Linked DNA regions of Acuticoccus sp. I52.16.1. The protein of the gene in region 2 interacts with the protein of the main gene of each other region in a pairwise test. Links are inferred from orthologs where the notes say so. Each region holds a gene or a part of one and is shown on either strand. Other genes may lie near its edges.

Region 1 (4,245 bases), 2.6 Mb from region 2 along the record:
GAGCATCTACGACGAGCTGGTGCACAACCGCTTTCTCGACCGGACCCGTGCGCTCTACCGGGGCGTGATCGAGGATCTCGGCGCGCGCGGTGCCGACTGCGTGGCGCTCGCCTGCACCGAGATCCCGCTGCTGATCAGCCCCGAACAATCGCCGCTGCCGGCTTTCTCCACCACCGAGCTGCATTGCCGGGCGGCGGTCGACCGCGCGCTGACGGGTCACCACCGGGCGGCCTGACGGGCGGGCCGCGCCCCGTTCTACTTGGCCGACAGCATCCAGTTGATCGTCTCGCGCCAGTCGGTCATGCGGATCGGCGTGCCGTGCTTGCCGGTTTCGAAGCGCAGCATGCGGACCGGATAGTCCGGGGCGGCGGCGCGGATGGAGCGGTAGAAGGCCTCGGTCTTGGCGACGGGCATCACCGGGTCGGCGCTCCCCTGCGCGAGGAGGATGGGCACGCGGTCGCGGAAGGCGGGACTCTCGGTGAAGTCGGGATCGGGGAAGGAGCCGAGCAGCAGGAGCCCGCCCAGCATCGGCGCGACGGCCGGGTCGCGCGACAGCAGCCAGCAGATCGCCCCGCCCATCGACCCGCACGCGACGAAGACCGGCGCGTTGGGCGCTGTGGCGCGGTAGACCTTGATGAGGGCGGCGACCTGGGCGGCCCCCTTGGCACCGAAGTTGGCGAAGTCCGGCGAGAGGTAGACGCCCCCGGCCGCGGCGACCATGTTCTTGATGCGGTTGAAGTTGCCGCCGAACATCAGGTCGTCGACGCCCTGCTTGCGGCTGCCGCCCTGGCCGTGGATGTAGATGACGATGAGCTTCGACCCGGTGCGCCGGCCGACGGCGACGTGCATCACGTCCCCCGCGTCGGTCCGGGCGAGGATATCGGCCTGATTGCGCCGGATTCCGAGCGAGATATATTGCGAGTGGACACGCCGCTCCGGCACCGCGTCGCGCCGGTTCACGTCGCGCATCTCGTCGTAGTCGATGACGCGGTAGGCGCCGCCGTCTTCGGAAACGAGCACGCCCGGATAGGCGAAGCGGTCGTCCTTCTGCGGCGGTAGCCGCTGCGCCGCAGCCGGCACGATGCCGGCGACGACGATCAGGGCGGCACATAAGATCGCGGCTCGTCTCATCCGTCCCTCTCCTCGGCGCTCGGGCCGCCGCCGGGGGCGCTGGTGCCGTGGCGCCGCACCGGCCGACGCGGCCGCTCGCCGGTCTTCCCGCCGGCGTCGCGGCAGCTTCCGCTCCGCACTCATCAATAAAGCGAGGAAATGCTGCCCGCCATCAATAGGGCCACACAGGTTGTCCGCACGTGAAGGCGTGGCGCTCAGCCGGCGAGTGCGGTACCGGCCTCGGCCGCCTCGTAGGCCTCGGACGCTTCCAGCCATGCCTCCTCGGCGGATTCGCGCGCGCGCACCCAGTCGGCCCGTGCCTTGGAGAGCTGCGTCGCCTTGGCCGGGTCCCTGGTGTAGAGGTCCGGGTCTTCCAGCTTGGCGTCGAGTTTGGCGATTTCGCCTTCGGCCCGGGCGATGTCCTTCTCGGCCGCCTGCACCTTCTTGCGCAAGGGGGCGAGCTGGGCGCGCGCCTCGGCGGCCTCGCGGCGGCGGTCGGCGGCGCTCGGCTTGTCGCCGGGCTTGTCGTCCCCCTTGCCCTTGCGCGCGTTGCCGAGGATGAGCGCGCGATAGGCCTCCATGTCGTCGTCGAACGCGTCGACGGTGCCGTCGGCCACGAGCCACAGCCGGTCGACGCACGATTCGACCAGGTAGCGGTCGTGGCTGATGAGGATCACCGCGCCCTCGTAGCCGTTGATGGCGTCCACCAGGGCGGCGCGCGAGTCGATGTCGAGGTGGTTGGTCGGCTCGTCGAGGATGAGGAGGTTGGCGCCGCCCATGGTCGCCAGGCCGAGGAGCAGCTTGGCCCGCTCGCCGCCGGAGAGGTCCCTGGCGGGCGTGTCCATCTTCTCGCCGGCGAGGCCCATCTGGGCGATGCGGGCGCGTACGTCCTTCTCGTCTTCCTCGAACTTCAGCCGCGCCTGGACGTGCTCGACCGGCGTCTCCTTCGGCCGCAGCTCGTCGAGCTGGTGCTGGGCGAAGTAGGCGATCTTCATCCGATCGGCCCGCGTGACGGAGCCGTCCATCGGATCGAGCCGCCCGGCCAGCATCTTGGCGAGCGTCGACTTGCCGTTGCCGTTGGCGCCCAGAAGCGCGATCCGGTCGTCGTCGTCGACGCGGATGTTGACCCGCCGCAGCACCGACTTGCCGTCGTAGCCGAGGACGACGCGGTCGGCGGCGATGATCGGCGGCGAGAGCTGGCGCTTGGGCGAGGGGATGCGGATCGGCGGCATCGTCTCGTCGAGGATCGGCTCCAGCGACTTCATCTTTTCGAGCCTCTTGACGCGGCTCTGCGCCTGCTTGGCCTTCGAGGCCTTGGCGCGGAAACGGTCGACGAAGGCCTGCAGGTGTTCCCGCTCGGCCGCCTGCCGCTCGATCTGCCGCGCCTTCGCCTCGGCCCGCTCGCGCCGCTGGCGCTCGAACTCGGAGTAGTTGCCGCGGTAGGGGACGAGCTTGCCGTTGTCGACGTGGATGATCTGCCGGGCGACCGAATCCAGCATGTCGCGGTCATGGCTGATGACGATGACGGTGTGCGGGTAGCGTTGCAGGTAGGTCTCCAGCCAGACCGTCCCTTCGAGGTCGAGGTAGTTGGTCGGCTCGTCGAGCAGCAACAGGTCCGGTTGCAGGAAGAGGATCGCCGCCAGCGCGACCCGCATCCGCCACCCGCCGGAGAACGCCGAGCACGGCCGCTTCTGCGCCGCGTCGTCGAACCCGAGGCCGGCGAGGATCGAGGCGGCGCGCGATTCGGCGGAGTAGGCGTCGATGTCGGCGAGGCGGTTGTGGATCTCGCCGATGCGGTGGGGGTCGGTCGCGGTCTCGGCCTCGACCAGCAGCGCGGCGCGCTCGGTGTCGGCGGCGAGCACGGTCTCGATCAAGGTCGCGTCGTTGCCGGGCGCCTCCTGCTCGACGCGGCCGATGCGCTGGCCCTCGGCGAGGGAGATATCGCCCGATTCGGGGGACAGCTCGCCGCAGATGAGGTTGAAGAGGGTGGTCTTTCCGCAGCCGTTGCGGCCCACGAGGCCGACCTTGGCCCCCGCGGGCACGGTCGCGTCGGCGCCCTCGAGGAGGGTGCGCCCGTCGATACGGTAGGTGAGGTTGCGGATCGTCAGCATGGCCGGAACTATCGTCACCGCCGCGCCGAAGGCAAGCGCGACATGCGGCCCCCCGACCCTCCCGCGACCCTCGTGTGGCAGCCCGGTCAGATCGGGATGCAGCGGGGATACTTGGTGTAGAGCTGGTGGATCACCAGGAGCTGGAGCGCGGAGCTGAAGTAGGTTTCGGGGCGGAACGCGAAGAACCGCATCGGCACCTGCGTCCCGGTCGCCGCGCAGTGGACGGCAGCGGCGATCAGCTCGTAGCCGGTGCCCGCGAGGTCCGCCGTGCGCACGCCGCGGTGCGGATCGTAGATGCCGGGGACCGCGCCATGGCTGGCGAAGCGGCGGTCGACGATCCGCAGGAGCTCGCCCTGCCTGTCCCACGGGATCGCCAGGAGGTTGATGGGGCCGCGCACCGCATCGTAGGACGCGCGCCGCGGGAAGCGCTCGGCCGGAACCGGGCTCTGCGGATCGGCCACGGAGGTCCAGTCGCTGGGGATCCACGCGTCGACCACCCGTTCATAGAAGTCCAGCCCGGCCGAAATCGCTTCGTCCCAGGGGTGCGACGGGTCGAGGTCGGCGACGATGCGCATCACGTCGAAGTGGTAGTAGGAGAGGTTCACCACCGGTCCGTCCGGCTGCGAGGGCCGGGTGAAGCCGCTGCGGCCCGGCAGCATGACGACGACCCCCTCGTGGCGCAGCAGCACCGCATCGCCGAGTGTGCTCGCGGTCTGCACCGCGGCGCGGAGGTAGTCGCCCCGGTTCCAGCGCTTGGCGGCGAGGCTGAGCATCGCCGCGATGATCAGGTCCGCGTCGGTGGCGTTGTTGCGGTCGACCACGCCGCGGCCGGGCTCGTAGCGCCAGGCGTGCAGCCCGTCGGCGTTGCGAAGGGTATCGCGCGTCCACGTCCAGATCCGGTCGAAGGTCTCGGCGTCGTTGGCATCGTAGGCGATGGCCATCCCGTAGGCCTGGCTCTCGGAGTGGGTGATGCCGCCATTCTCGGGATCGAAGACGCGGCCGTCCGGTGTCATGTAGGCAGCGA
Region 2 (5,258 bases):
AAGCCGAGCTTGACGCTGTGCTTCTTCTCGAAGACGTCCTTGTACTGCTTCCTCAGATCCATCACCGCGGACATGTCGACGTCGTTGAACGTCGTCAGCATCGCGGCGGTGTCCTGCGCGTCCTTCAGCCGCTTGGCGATGGTGCGGCGCAGGCGCGTCATCGGCACGCGCTCCTCGCGGTCCGCATCCCCGGCCGGGGAGGGCGCGCGGGACTGTTGCGCCGGGGCGGCCTTGGCGGCGGGCGCGGTGGCCCCGCCCTCGATGGCGCCGAGCACGTCGCCCTTCAGGATCTGGCCGCGCTTGCCGGTGCCCTGCACCTGGTCGGGCGACAGGCCCGCCTCGGCCATCGCCTTCTTGGCGGAGGGGGCGGGGGGCATTTCGCTGGAGGACGCGGAGGTCTTGGGAGCCTCGGCCGCCTTGGCCGGGGCGGGCTTGGCACCCGCCGCGGCGCCCGAGCCGCTGATCGTGCCGATCAGGCCGCCGACCTCGACCGTGTCGCCTTCCTTGACCGCCAGGCTGACGATCGTGCCGCCGGTCGGCGCGGGGACTTCGACGCTGACCTTGTCGGTCTCGAGCTCGACGAGCGGCTCGTCGGCGCCGACGCTCTCGCCTTCGCCCTTGATGATGCGGGCGACCGTCGCCTCGGTCACGCTTTCGCCGAGGCTGGGGACGCGCACTTCGGTGCCGCCGCCGGACGGCGCGGCGCCGTTGCCGGCGGGCGCCTCGGACTTCGGCGCCTCGGATTTGGGCGCTTCGGATTTGGCGTTCGCTGCCGGGGCGTCGGCTTTGGCGCCGGCCTTCGGGGCGGGCTTGGCCCCGCCGGCGCCCTCGGCGATCTGGCCGAGCAGTGCGCCGACCTCGACCGTCTCGCCGTCCTTGGCGGTGATTTCCGACAGCGTGCCGGCGGCTGGGGCGGGAACCTCGACCGAGACCTTGTCGGTTTCGAGCTCGAGCAGCGGCTCATCCGCCGCGACCGAGTCCCCCTCGGCCTTGAACCACTTGGCGATCGTGGCTTCGGTGACGGACTCACCCAGAGTCGGGACGCGAATTTCGGTCATGGCGCTCTTGTCGCATCTGTCGCGGCGGCGATTCATCAGGTCGGTGCGGCGGCCGCAAAACCCGCACCGAGCCGTGGCGTTGTGGACCGATCGACTTCGCGAAGCAAGCGCAACGCCAAGTTATCGGCCCGTCTTCGTAAAGGCCTACGTTTAACCGTAGACCTGGTCCAGGAACGCTTCGAGCTGCTGCTGGTGGCGCCGGGCGAGACCCGTCGCCGGGGAGGCCGCCGCGGGCCGGCCGGCATAGCGCGGACGGTCGTTGGCCATCTTGGTCTGCCCCAGGCACCAGTCGAGGTAGGGTTGCACGAAGGACCAGGAGCCCATGTTGGCCGGCTCCTCCTGACACCACACCAGCTCCGCATTGGGGAAACGCCGCAGCTCGGTGATCACCGACTTGGCCGGGAACGGGTAGAGCTGCTCGACCCGCAGCAGGTAGACGTCGTTCTGCTCACGCTCCTCGCGGGCCTCCAGGAGGTCGTAGTAGACCTTGCCGGAGCACAGCACGACGCGGCGGATCTCCTCGTCCTTGGCGAGCTTGAAGTCGCCGGTGCGGCCCACCTGCGCATCGTCCGGCAGGACGCGGTGGAAGGTCGAATCCGGGCCCAGCTCGTCGAGGCTGGAGACCGCGCGCTTGTGGCGCAGCAGCGACTTCGGCGTCATCAGGATCAGCGGCTTGCGCACGTCGCGCTTCAGCTGCCGGCGCAGGATGTGGAAGTAGTTCGCCGGGGTCGAGCAGTTGGCGACCTGCATGTTGTCCTCGGCGCACATCTGCAGCCAGCGCTCCAGGCGGGCGGAGGAGTGCTCCGGCCCCTGGCCCTCGTAGCCGTGCGGCAGCAGGCAAACGAGGCCCGTCATGCGCAGCCACTTGCGCTCGCCCGACGAGATGAACTGGTCGAACACCACCTGCGCACCGTTGGCGAAGTCGCCGAACTGGGCCTCCCACAGGGTCAGGCAATCCGGCTCGGCCAGCGAATAGCCGTACTCGAAGCCGAGCACCGCCTCCTCGGAGAGCATCGAATTGATGACCTCGTAGCGCTTCTGCTCGCCGCCCAGGTTGTTGAGCGGGATGTACCGGTCCTCGGTCTCCTGGTCGTAGAGAACCGAGTGGCGCTGCGAGAACGTGCCGCGCTCGCAGTCCTGGCCGGACAGGCGGACCGGGTAGCCTTCCTTGAGGAGGGTGCCGAAGGCCAGCGCCTCCGCGGTCGCCCAGTCGACGCCCTCGCCGGTCTCGATCATCTTGCGCCGGTTGTCCATGAAGCGGCCGACGGTGCGATGGATGTGGAAGCCCTCCGGCACGGCGGCCAGCGCCTCGCCGATCGACTTCAACTCGTCCATGTCGACGCCGGTGTTGCCGCGGCGCGGGTCCTCGGCGTCCTCGCCCGGCTTGATCGCCTTCCAGCGCCCGTCCAGCCAATCGGCCTTGTTGGGCAGGAACGACTGGCCGGCCTCGAACTCGGCGTCGAGATGCTCGCGCCAATCGTTCTTCATCTTGTCGACTTCGTCGGCGGAGACGACGCCCTCGTCGACGAGACGCTTGCCGTAGATCTCCAGCGTGGAGGGGTGCTGGCGGATCTTCTTGTACATGATCGGCTGGGTGAACGAGGGCTCGTCGCTCTCGTTGTGGCCGAACCGGCGGTAGCAGAACATGTCGATCACGACCGGCTTGTGGAACTTCTGCCGGAACTCGGTTGCGATCTTGGCGGCGTAGACGACCGCTTCCGGATCGTCGCCGTTCACATGGAAGATCGGCGCCTCGATCATCTTGGCGACGTCGGACGGGTAGGGCGACGAGCGCGAGAAGTGCGGGTTCGTCGTGAAGCCGATCTGGTTGTTGACGATGACGTGGATCGAGCCGCCGGTACGGTGCCCCTTGAGGCCCGACAGGCCGAAGCACTCCGCGACGACGCCCTGGCCGGCGAAGGCCGCGTCACCGTGCAGCAGGAGCGCCATCGCCTGCGTCCGCTCGGTATCGTCGAACTGGTCCTGCTTCGCTCGGACCTTGCCGAGCACGACGGGGTCGACGATTTCGAGGTGCGAGGGGTTGGCGGTCAGCGACAGGTGGACCGAGTTGCCGTCGAACTCGCGGTCGGACGAGGCACCGAGGTGGTACTTCACGTCGCCCGAACCCTCGACCTCGTCGGGCTTGAACGAGCCGCCCTTGAACTCGTGGAAGATGGCGCGCAGCGGCTTGCCCATCACCTGGGCGAGCACGTTGAGGCGGCCGCGGTGGGCCATGCCGATGGCGATGTCGCGCACGCCGAGGTTGCCGCCGCGCTTGATGATCTGCTCCAGCGCCGGGATCACCGCCTCGCCGCCGTCGAGGCCGAAGCGCTTGGTACCGGTGTACTTGACGCCGAGGAACTTCTCGAACCCTTCCGCCTCGACCAGCTTGTTGAGGATCGCCTTGCGGCCCTCCAGCGTGAAGGCGATGCCCTTGTCCGGCCCCTCGATGCGCTCCTGCAGCCAGCCCTTCTCGTAACCGTCGGAGATGTGCATGAACTCCACGCCCATCGTCTGACAGTAAGTGCGCTCCAGGATGTCGATCATCTGGCGCACGGTCGCGAACTCGAGGCCGAGCACGTTGTCGAGGAAGATCGGGCGGTCGAGGTCGGCCTCGGTGAAGCCGTAGGCCTGGGCGCGCAGCTCCTCGTCGCGCATGCCGGTGATGCCGAGCGGGTCGAGGTTGGCGTGGTAGTGCCCGCGCATGCGGTAGGCGCGGATCATCATGATGGCGCGCACCGAGTCGCGCGCGGCGCGCCTCAGGTCCGACTGCGAGACGTCGGCGCCGGTCTTCTGCGCCTTCTGCGCGACCTTCTCGGTGACGCGCGTCTCGATCTCGCCCCAGTCGCCGTCGAGCGCGGAGACCAGCTCGCCGTTGAGCGGCACCGGCCAGTCCGACCGGGCCCAGCGCGGCCCGTTGGCCTGGACTTCGACGGCGTGGCCGTCGTCTTTCATCTCGGCGAAGAAGGTCTGCCAGCCCGCGTCGACCGAGGTGGGGTCGACCTGGTACCTGGCGTAGAGCTGCTCGAGGTACTCAGCGTTGCCGCCGTAGAGAAAAGAGGAGTTGAGGAACGCGGCGTTCGCGTCTTGGCGAGCCATGGCAGGGTCCGTGAGTTTGATGCCCCGTCAACATAGGGGCTTTCGGGCGGAATCTGAACCGTCTAGGCGCCGCGAGTGAGCCACAGTCAAGTCACTTCCTTGCACCGGGCTTGGAAACGGCCGTCATGAGGCGCGCATGGGGCGCGGCCGGCTGTCGCTGCCCCGTGCGCCGGCGCCGCCTCGATGGCCGCGTGCGGCGACCCGGCTCATGACCGGCCGGCGTGCGCGCGCGGCATCTCGTCGGCGAGGAGGGCGAGCGTCTTTTCGTCGGACTGGCCGCCGTAGAACGTCCTCAGTGCGCGCTGCGGCGCGTCGAGGGTCGGGTCGGCGGCGAGGAAGAGGGTGAGGCTGGAGCGCACCTTCATGTCGTCCGGGCTGCCGAACAGACGGTGCGCGTCGCCGACGCCGGATGCGAGGGCGGCCTCGCACGCCTCGATCAGGCGGGGGCCGAGGACGGGATGGGCGAGGTAGGCGCGCGCCTCGCCCAGTGAGACGATGCCGTAGCGGCGCGCGTTGAGCGAGACGCCGAGTGCGGCGTGCTGCGGGAAGACGTACCAGATCCAGTGCGTTCGTTTGGCGCCGTTCTGCAATTCGCGCAGCGCGGTCGCGTAGTCGTGCCGCTGCGCGTCGACGAAGCGTCGCAGTGCGAACGGATCGCTGTTCGTCGCCAGTGGATGCGCCATCCGATCCCCTCGTGTGCGTCTCGCGGCGCGGTGCCTCGTCGTCCTGCCACGATCGCCAGGCGTGGGCGGCGGCGGGAGAGCCCGTCGCCGCCGGCGCCGCCGACGGCGCGCGGCGGTCGCCTCGGCCGCAAACCGGCCGTGGGGCTCAGCCCTTGAGCACCTCGACCAGCGTCTTGCCGAGCTGCGCCGGGGAGGGAGACACCTTGATGCCGGCCGCTTCCATCGCCGCGATCTTGTCTTCGGCGCCGCCCTTGCCGCCGGAGATCACCGCGCCGGCGTGGCCCATGGTGCGGCCCGGAGGCGCGGTGCGGCCGGCGATGAAGCCCGCCATCGGCTTCTTGCGGCCCTTCTTCGCCTCGTCGGCGATGAACTGGGCGGCATCCTCTTCGGCCGAGCCGCCGATCTCGCCGATCATGAT

What was found. The genes of interacting proteins can lie anywhere in the genome.
Region 1: the proteins of MRB58_RS16325 (region 2) and MRB58_RS04600 interact in binary tests that used the Escherichia coli proteins (3 or more experiments, as listed by UniProt). The link is inferred for Acuticoccus sp. I52.16.1 from one-to-one orthologs.

What each region holds. Positions count from the first base shown.
Region 1 is NZ_CP094828.1:1,023,015-1,027,259, reverse strand. Bases 774-3,678 are described here. They hold MRB58_RS04600 (ABC-F family ATP-binding cassette domain-containing protein), read right to left. Parts: upstream 3,222-3,678; coding sequence 1,326-3,221; downstream 774-1,325. Other genes in these bases: MRB58_RS04595 (glycosyl hydrolase family 8), read right to left, coding at 3,308-3,678; MRB58_RS04605 (S9 family peptidase), read right to left, coding at 774-1,131. Outside these bases: MRB58_RS04610 (aspartate/glutamate racemase family protein), read left to right, coding at 1-235; more of MRB58_RS04605, read right to left, coding at 256-773; more of MRB58_RS04595, read right to left, coding at 3,679-4,245. UniProt on the Escherichia coli protein: Genetic data indicate it may be involved in ribosome assembly or function.
Region 2 is NZ_CP094828.1:3,620,427-3,625,684, forward strand. Bases 1,009-4,534 are described here. They hold MRB58_RS16325 (2-oxoglutarate dehydrogenase E1 component), read right to left. Parts: upstream 4,158-4,534; coding sequence 1,209-4,157; downstream 1,009-1,208. Other genes in these bases: odhB (2-oxoglutarate dehydrogenase complex dihydrolipoyllysine-residue succinyltransferase), read right to left, coding at 1,009-1,058; MRB58_RS16330 (DUF1810 domain-containing protein), read right to left, coding at 4,364-4,534. Also shown: more of odhB, read right to left, coding at 1-1,008; more of MRB58_RS16330, read right to left, coding at 4,535-4,840; sucD (succinate--CoA ligase subunit alpha), read right to left, coding at 4,986-5,258. UniProt on the Escherichia coli protein: E1 component of the 2-oxoglutarate dehydrogenase (OGDH) complex which catalyzes the decarboxylation of 2-oxoglutarate, the first step in the conversion of 2-oxoglutarate to succinyl-CoA and CO(2).